2 regions of the Rickettsiella endosymbiont of Litargus connexus genome follow, and region 2 is predicted to be linked to the other one. Evidence: riboswitches for the same ligand, from Rfam matches in the RefSeq annotation. Region 2 holds a riboswitch; the other holds the start of a gene.
The links. Region 2 has a riboswitch for thiamine pyrophosphate ahead of thiM (hydroxyethylthiazole kinase). Riboswitches for the same ligand answer to the same signal wherever they lie in the genome.
Positions count from the first base shown of each region.

Region 1: it holds a riboswitch for thiamine pyrophosphate, as region 2 does, so the genes downstream of both, ACICP9_RS05475 (ABC transporter ATP-binding protein) here and thiM (hydroxyethylthiazole kinase) in region 2, are expected to answer to the same signal.

Region 1 covers NZ_OZ195516.1:1,246,835-1,251,208, reverse strand. The annotation lists gene ACICP9_RS05485 (ABC transporter substrate-binding protein) at 1-64, opposite strand, end outside; gene ACICP9_RS05480 (ABC transporter permease) at 103-969, opposite strand; gene ACICP9_RS05475 (ABC transporter ATP-binding protein) at 969-1,697, opposite strand; TPP riboswitch at 1,687-1,802, opposite strand; gene ACICP9_RS05470 (TlpA family protein disulfide reductase) at 2,042-2,476, shown strand; gene ACICP9_RS05465 (penicillin-binding protein 1A) at 2,533-4,374, opposite strand, start outside.
Region 2 covers NZ_OZ195516.1:617,135-621,508, forward strand. The annotation lists gene thiE (thiamine phosphate synthase) at 1-620, opposite strand, end outside; gene thiM (hydroxyethylthiazole kinase) at 617-1,486, opposite strand; TPP riboswitch at 1,476-1,583, opposite strand; gene scpB (SMC-Scp complex subunit ScpB) at 1,664-2,257, shown strand; gene ACICP9_RS02705 (gamma carbonic anhydrase family protein) at 2,269-2,811, shown strand; gene ACICP9_RS02710 (transporter) at 2,783-3,769, shown strand; gene ACICP9_RS02715 (hypothetical protein) at 3,859-4,026, opposite strand; gene rluB (23S rRNA pseudouridine(2605) synthase RluB) at 4,181-4,374, shown strand, end outside.

The sequences.
Region 1 (4,374 bases), 630 kb from region 2:
CCACGACAGTGCGAGTGAATAGCAAAAAGCTCATTAGAATAATAAATTTTTTTTGTATTGGCATAAATAAAAAGTTTCTTTTTTTGATTAATTTGTCTTTTTTCAATGTGAAGGCAATAATGTCCATGGCAGAACCAGTTTGATCAAAGTATCAACAAGGTAATAAAGTAAAATTCCTAAAAAAAATATAACCAGCAAAACCGCAAACATGAGATCAATTTGCATTTGCGCGTTAGCATTTAACAATAAAAAACCTAACCCTTGATTGGATCCAACCCATTCTCCAATAATGGCTCCTAAGGGCGCCATAGCAGTTGCAAGCCGGATGCCGCAAGCAAGATTAGGTAATGCGGCGGGAATACGGATTTGATACAGAATTTGCCAGCGACTACTATTCATAATCTTAGCGATGTTTAAATAATTTTCCGGTGTTTGCTTTAAGCCATCGAGAAAATTATTAGTAACAGGAAAAAATAACATAAAAGTGGTGGTAATAATTTTAGCCGTTACACCATAACCAAACCAAAGTACTAGTAAGGGAGCAATGGCAAATACTGGCAAAGCTTGGCTGGCCAATAATAAAGGGAGTAAAAAGGTATGCAAGGTGCGAAATAAACACATACTGATTGCAATAGTGACACCTAATATAATTCCAAAAGATAAACCTAAGAGAATTTCGGCCAGTGTTGGTAACGTCTGTGATCCAATTAACGCGCCATGATTAATGAGACTTTGTAATACTTCAAATGGCGTGGGTAATATATAATTTGGAAGTTGTAAAAAGTGAATTAAACATTCCCAGATGATAATACACCCTATGGGAATGCTAATTTTATGAAAAAATAAGGGGCACACTTTTAAAAAAACCTGTTTATTAGAAGAGAATTTTGAAGTCCATGTGGACAAGAGAAAAGTGTGTAGTTGAGTCATTCGCTTAATGAATCGGTGACGTAAAAAAATTGGAACCATTATTGTAATTCCTGTAGACGATACAAGAGTTTGGCTTGCCATTGTAATAATTCAGGATTATTAAGCGATCGCGGTGGCGAATCATTAAATTTGCAATGTATATAATCTATTTTTGCTGGTTGTCCAGACATAATCGCAATATGATGTCCTAAACGCAATGCTTCTAATGGGTCATGCGTTACTAATAATACCGTACGATCTTTTAATGCTTGTGCGGTGAGTTCTTGTAGTTGATAACGAGTAATGGCATCTAAGGCAGAAAAAGGTTCATCCATTAATACAATAGGCCGATTTTCTAACAATACTCGTGCTAAAGCGACGCGTTGTTGCATTCCACCTGACAATTGTGCAGGGTATTTATTTGAAATGTCACCTAAGCCTAATTGCTTTAATAATTTACGGGCTTGGTCGTAAGGCTTGTTGCTACGTCGTAGGCGATGGCCTAAGACAACATTATTTAAAATGTTTAGCCAAGGTAATAAAGTATTAGTTTGTGACATGTAAGCTAATCGACCTAGCAAGCCTTTTTGATCGCAGGTGGTGATATGCGCCGATGGGGTGTTTAATCCGGCGATCAATTGTAGAAAACGACTTTTGCCAATACCACTGCTACCGAGTAGGCAAGTCGTTTGTCCTGCAGCCAAATGGAAATTTAGTCGATTAAAAAGAACTTTATCTTGATAGCGCAAACTTGCGTTGCTTACCAACACAGCCGGTGATTTTAACATACACTTTTCCTACGCGGGCATTATCCCGATCAGGTATATAAGGGTATTTCTCAGCTCGTCTCCTAAAAGATTTGTTTTAGGAGACGAGCACCCCTAAGCGAAAGCGGGCATGGTAGCAAGCTCATTACCAAAATGAAAGCACTATCAAAATTTAAATTTTTAATTTCGTAAAGTGATGTCAGTTTAATTGATGGTTTTATCTGCTTGCGTGAATATTGAACAGGAGGTAAATACTTGAGTTATTTCAAAAATTGAAGTTTAATGGGATTCAAAATACTCAAGTTTTAAAGCCTAATAAAATTATTAAGCGTTGCGTCACAACCTGGTTTATTGCGAGGAATAGTATGCGTAAAATATTTAAATTAGTGCTATTAACCAGCATTTTGTTAAGTGTATCTAGTCTGGCATGGGGAGCTAGTATTGTAAGAGATTTTAACTTTTCTAATTATAAAGGTAGATGGGTAGTCATTAGTTATTGGGCAACTTGGTGTGAGTATTGTATGGGCGAAATACCTGAATTAAACGCATTTTATCGAGCACATGCGGATCAGGTGGCCATGTTTGGCTTTAATTATGATGATCCAGGTAATTTGCAGCAACATATACAACAAAGCGGTGTTATATTTCCTACCTTAGTGAATGATCCGAAAGCTAGTTTTGGAATACGAGGTATATCGGGTTTGCCTACCACATTTGTTATTGGGCCTGATGGTCGATTGAGACATGTATTAGAAGGGCCGCAAACAAAACGCAGTTTAGAACGAGCGGTTGGTTTGTAATTCTCGGTTGCTTACTCTATTTAGTTCCATAGTCTAGAATAGGTTGTAAGTTACGTTTAGAAAACAGGTTCATTGCTTGGATTATTATTCTGTTTTTCTTCAATAGGAGATTCTGTTTGCGTTTGAGGTTCAGTCGTATCGGTAGGAATCTCACCAGGGTTATCAATCGCATTGAATGAAGTCGACTCTTCTTGTGTCGATATTCTTGTTAAATTATCTTTACGAAAATATTCTAAGATAGAGCCCGGTGTTCCGTTAGGTAATAGATTTCCGGTAATGGGATCGATGCTTGCTATAACAATATCAGTTGGCTGTGGCATGGTTTTTTCAGCTTGGCCTTTTAATGCGACGCGCATGAAATCAATCCACATCGGTAAAGCTGCTTTCGCGCCATATTCTTGAACAGAACTTGGTTGGTCGAAACCTATCCAAACGGTTGCCACTAAATTACTGTTAAATCCTGTAAACCAAGTATCGACATAATCACTGGTTGTACCCGTTTTCCCAGCTAGATCACTCCGATTCAACACTCTAGCTTGCGAACCTGTTCCATACCGTATGACATCTTTTAAAGCAGAAGTCATGAGAAAAGCGATATCAGCAGGAATGACTTGTGGTGCATAAGGACTATTTTTTTCATCGGTTAATGGAGGCTCCATTTCTCCGCGTAGACAAGCTTCGCATGCTATTTTAGGTTCTGCTTTATAAATGATTTGACCTTGTTCATCGGTAATATGATCAATTAAATAAGGTGTTATCCGAAAGCCGCCATTGGCAAATACAGCATAAGCTCGAGCTAATTCCAGAGGAGTGACTTCGCCGGTTCCGAGAGCAAGGGAGAGATTACGAGGTAATTTTTTTGGATTAAAACCAAAACGTTTTACATAAGTTAATGCGTAGGGGACATCGATAGCTTGTAATAACCGAACCGATATAAGATTGATAGATTTAACTAAAGCGACGCGTAAACGCGTCGGGCCACTAAAAATATGATTGTCATTTTGTGGGCGCCAAGGTTCATCGCGACCAGGTATATCAAATACTAGCGGGGCATCATTAAAAACATTGGCTAAAGTATAGCCCTTAGCTAAAGCAGCGGCATAAATAAAAGGTTTAAATCCTGATCCAGGTTGTCGTTCTGCTTGAACGACGCGATTGAATTTACTTAAATTATAATCAAAGCCACCGACTAAGGCAGTAATTGCGCCTGTCTGGGGGTTTAATGCGACTAAAGCCCCCTGTACTTTAGGAATTTGTGATAATTCCCAGGTATTATTGGTAGTTAATTGCACACGTATAACATCGCCGACATGAACTTTATTTTTCAAGACCTCAGGAGGAGGATTTAAATTAGTCACGTCAAGGTGAGGCATCGTCCACGCGACACCTTGCCAAGGGATAAAAATCATTTGATTATTGACTAAAAGAGCGGTGATAGCTTGATCAGTCACAGAAATAACAATAGCGGCTTGTAACCCGTTGATAGAAGCAACCCGATGTAATGCATTTAAAGTATGGGTTACTTTATTTGCATCTAATGGAGCGATATTTTTTTCTGGTTTTCTATATTCATGCCGTTTGTCATAAGCTAATAAGCTAGTCCGTAATGCTTTATCAGCGGCAATTTGTTGAGCCGAATTGATCGTAGTATAAACATTATAACCTTTTACATAAATATCTTCGCCAAAACTTTTGTACATCATGTCACGTACCATTTCAGCGACATAAGGTGCTTTAATCATTCCCCCTATATCAGTTTGTGCATGCGTCAACATAGGTGTTGCTATAGCTGCTTCATACGTCGTTTTAGAGATATAACCCAGCTCATACATCCGCAATAAGACATGATCGCGACGTTGTTTTGCGGCAATTGGGTTGACTATTGGGTTAATGGCAGA
Region 2 (4,374 bases):
TGCAAAATAGTTTGCGCTAATTGTTGACTCATAAGACGGGGTTCGGCGGCTGAAAAGATAGCGGATGCAATAGCCACGCCAGCCACGTCTGTGGCTAACACAGAGGGGATGTTTTCTAGATTGATACCGCCGATTGCTACGACAGGCGCATTCAGTATTTTATTAATTTGTTTTAAATGAGCAATCCCGATCGGCGGTGTAAGATATTTTTTGGTTTGAGTCGTAAAGATTGGGCCCACACCAAAATAGTCACAATCATAATGACGACATTGCTGTGCTTGTTGAATGTTTTCTATCGTAAGGCCAATAGTTTTTTTATGGCCTAATTGTTGACGGACCACGGCATAGGATTGATCGGTTTGACCAATATGCACACCATCCGCATCAATGGCGAGTGCAATATCAGGGTCATCATTGATAATTAAAGGAATATTCCGTGATCGTAATAAACGTAATAATTGTTTACCCGTGTTGATGATGTTTTCGCGCTTTTGATTTTTCATGCGTAATTGAACGCAGGTTATGTGCTGGTTTAGGACGAGTTGGACGGCATCGATTATCGAGAACGGTGCGCACGCTTGTTCATCAGCAAGCAAATAATAGGAATAATTTATAGTCATATGGCAACATTTGGCTTAAGTAAACTTTGTATCTCTTTTTTTTGTACGGTATAAAGACTATCCAATAAATAATTGTAAAAACTTCCCGGTCCATTCGATTTTTTTTCGGCAACTTCGCTAACGAGTCCCATCCAGGCCATGGCATGAATGCAAGCGCTAAATTGATCTGGGTTTACAGCTAAAAAGCTAGCCATCATAGCGGTTAAGGAGCATCCCATGCCGACTACTTTAGTGAGTAGCGGGGTTCCATAATCGAGTGCGACGGAACTTGATACACTAACAATAAAATCAATTTTGCCACTAATAACGACGATACATTGGTGTTGCTGAGCTAAGGCGAATGCAGCGCTAAGTGCATTTTCACTGGCATGTAATGTATCAACCCCTTTGGTTTTGATTGAACTATCTCGCAAAGCCATAATTTCTGAAGCATTACCACGGATAATGTCAACACCGCGCTCGAGGATAGTTAAGGCCGAAGTGGTACGATAGGCACTTGCGCCCGCGCCCACCGGATCCAATAGGATTGGAATACCGCGTTTTAAAGCAGCAAGTTGGGCATACTCTATGCAAGATAGCCAATCATTATCGAGTGTGCCGATATTAATGACTAAGGCTTGTGCTATTTGAATAATATCATCTAACTCTTCTTTGGCATGTGCCATTATCGGCGCAGCACCTAAGGCTAGTAACATATTAGCCGTCGTTGGCATAACGACCCAATTCGTAATATTGTGGATTAATGGCTGGATTTGACGGATTTGCTCAACATCACGGAATAGCGATTCTAAGGTGAATGCACAGGCACTAGAGGTAGACGACGAGGGGTGTGCTAACAACGTACCTAAACAATTTTTTGTTTTCATGACACTTCTTCCTACGCAGGTTCTAACCCGATCAGGTTATAAGGGTTGAATGAATTAACATTCTCTCAGCCTGTTAAAGGCACCCCTGGTGACTTACTTTATTAGACATCAATTAATGGGTTGGATCAAGTTGTTTGGGCAATAGCCAGCTTATTGTTAAGCTGCTATAGTTTGCTTATGGAAAACCAAAGGCTTAAATCAATATGTGAAGCAGCTATTCTTGCGGCCGGCGAACCGGTGAGTTTGAAGCGTCTTTTGGATTTGTTTACTGAGGAAGAGCGGCCTAATACATCGACGCTAAAAAAAACTCTACTGAATCTTGCCGAGGATTATCATGATCGCGGTATCCAATTAAAACAATTAGCGAGTGGTTATTGTTTTCAAACGGCTAGTCCACTCAACGTGTGGGTAAAACGACTCTGGCCGGAAAAACCTCCCCGTTATTCACGAGCTTTCTTAGAAACCTTAAGTATCATCGCTTACAAGCAACCAGTGACACGCGGCGACATTGAAGCGATACGCGGTGTAGCGGTGAATCCCAATATGATTAAAACTTTATTGGAACAAGAATGGATACAGGTGATCGGACAACGTGAAGTACCGGGACGACCTAATCTGTATGCTACATCGACATTATTTCTTGATCATTTTGGCTTAAAAGAGTTAGCAGAATTACCGCCTTTTCCCTTACCTGGGATGAGTGAATCTCCCGAGCGACCACATGTGGCCGATAATGAATCCAAGGCTTCACTCGATGTCCTGGATAATTAGGTTACTTTTAAATGCTTTATTCTTTTGAAGACAGAATTCCAAGCTTGTTAGGTGACGATATTTTTATTGCTGAAAGTGCGGATGTCATTGGTGCAGTGATCATTCATAATCATGTCATTATCTTACCTCAAGCGGTGATTCGTGCCGATAATACCGTAATAGAAATTGGTGAAAATACGAACATCCAAGATGGTGCAGTGTTACATACCGATCCGGATATGCCCATGCAAATTGGTAGAAATGTAACGATTGCTCATCACGCAATGGTTCATGCGCGTGCCGTGGGAGATTATTCAGTGATTGCGATCGGTGCTAAAGTATTGAATAACGCTGTGATAGGTAAGCAATGTTTGATTGCTGCCAATGCCATGGTGTTAGAAAACCAAATTATTCCAGATGGTTCCTTAGTAATGGGTTCTCCAGGCAAAATAAAGCCATTATCCACCCAACAAATAACTGATATGCAATGGTATGCATCGCATTATTTAGACAAAATTCACCGTTATCAAAAAGGACTTAAACGATTTGATTCTAAACAGAATAAAACGGGTTAAATTAAAATGGGCTAAGGTTTATTTTAGTTGTATCATCTTATTCTATGGTTTTGTTTCGTACGTTCAGGCGGGGGAGATAGGTCATTATATTCCAGGGAGTTGGGATATACGAAGCTTTATCCCTCCGCCACAGGGAATTTATTTCACCTTATATAACTATTTATACACGAGTAATGATTTAAAAGATCGTAACGGAAATTCTATTCAATCGGTACTCATTAAAGGAGTGCCGATTCAGCTTGATATTGGTGTAAATACTTTTTTCACTGCGCCTACTTTTCTTTGGTCATCCAAGAAAAAGCTATTTGGTGCTAAGTATGCCTTGATGGTGATACAGCCCATTGCTAATCCTTCTTTACAAGCTTTTTTACAAATCCAAAACACTGGAATTGCCGCTAATCAATCCAGTTGGGGCTGGGGTGATGTGTATCTGCGGCCGATTTGGTTGACTTGGCAATGGCCTTATGTGGATGTTTCTGCATCTTATGCGGTTTATGCACCGAGTGGACGCTATGCACGTTTTGATCGTAATAATATTGGCTTAGGTTTTTGGACGAATGAGTTACAGCTAGCGAGTGGTTTTTATTTTGATAAACACCATTCATTGGCTTTTTTGTTAACGGCTACTTACGATATCAATCAACGAAAAACGGATGTGGATATTAAACCAGGAGATTATTTTTCCTTAAATTGGGGAATCAGTAAGTATATACCATTCGATCATGGAACCTTAGAAATCGGTATTCCTGGCTATGATCAATGGCAGGTTAGACAGGATAGCGGTTCGACGTTATTAACGAATGTCACTACTAACGAAGTGCATGCAGCTGGCGCAGAGTTAGGTTATAGGTATAGTCCATGGAATTTAACCGTGACGGGTAAGTTTATGCAGGAATTTAATGCTAAAGCACGTTTCCAAGGTAGAATCTTTACCTTATCAGTCACGTATAAATTTTAATTTCAGGTTAAAAAACTAACTTAATCAAAGATTTTTTTCGGCTAAAGCTTCTGGTTTGTCATTACGTTCGCTTACCATGACGGTGATACCTAGGAAGTGTCAGAGATAGGCGTTTTGTGTGTTAGCTGATTTTGATCCATCCGTATTTTCAAGCGATGCGCGGCATAGGGTTGGTAAATAATAGTGTGATGGGTTTGTGTGTAAGTGGTTACAGCGATGAGTATCAATAATAGTGTAATCAATATCCTGGCTAACATACGACTCCTGCATCAAACTTTTCATCCTGAAAAGCATTTTTAAGTATATCATTAAATTAATTGTTACAAGAAATGGTTATTCGAAAGAGAAAAAGAAATACAAACACCGATTTTTAATTTAGCGTAGCATGAGAGAATTAACAGGTTACCTGGCATGAATGAAAAAATCCAAAAAGTATTGGCCAATTTAGGTATCGGTTCGCGCCGTGAAATAGAACGTTGGATCCGCGAAGGTCGAATTCGGATTAATCAGAAGCCTGCTAAACTGGGTGATAGAATTGATTTGACAGCAAAAATCTTGATAGAGGGTAAGCCCGTCTCTTTAATACCCGCTACCGATTTTAAGCG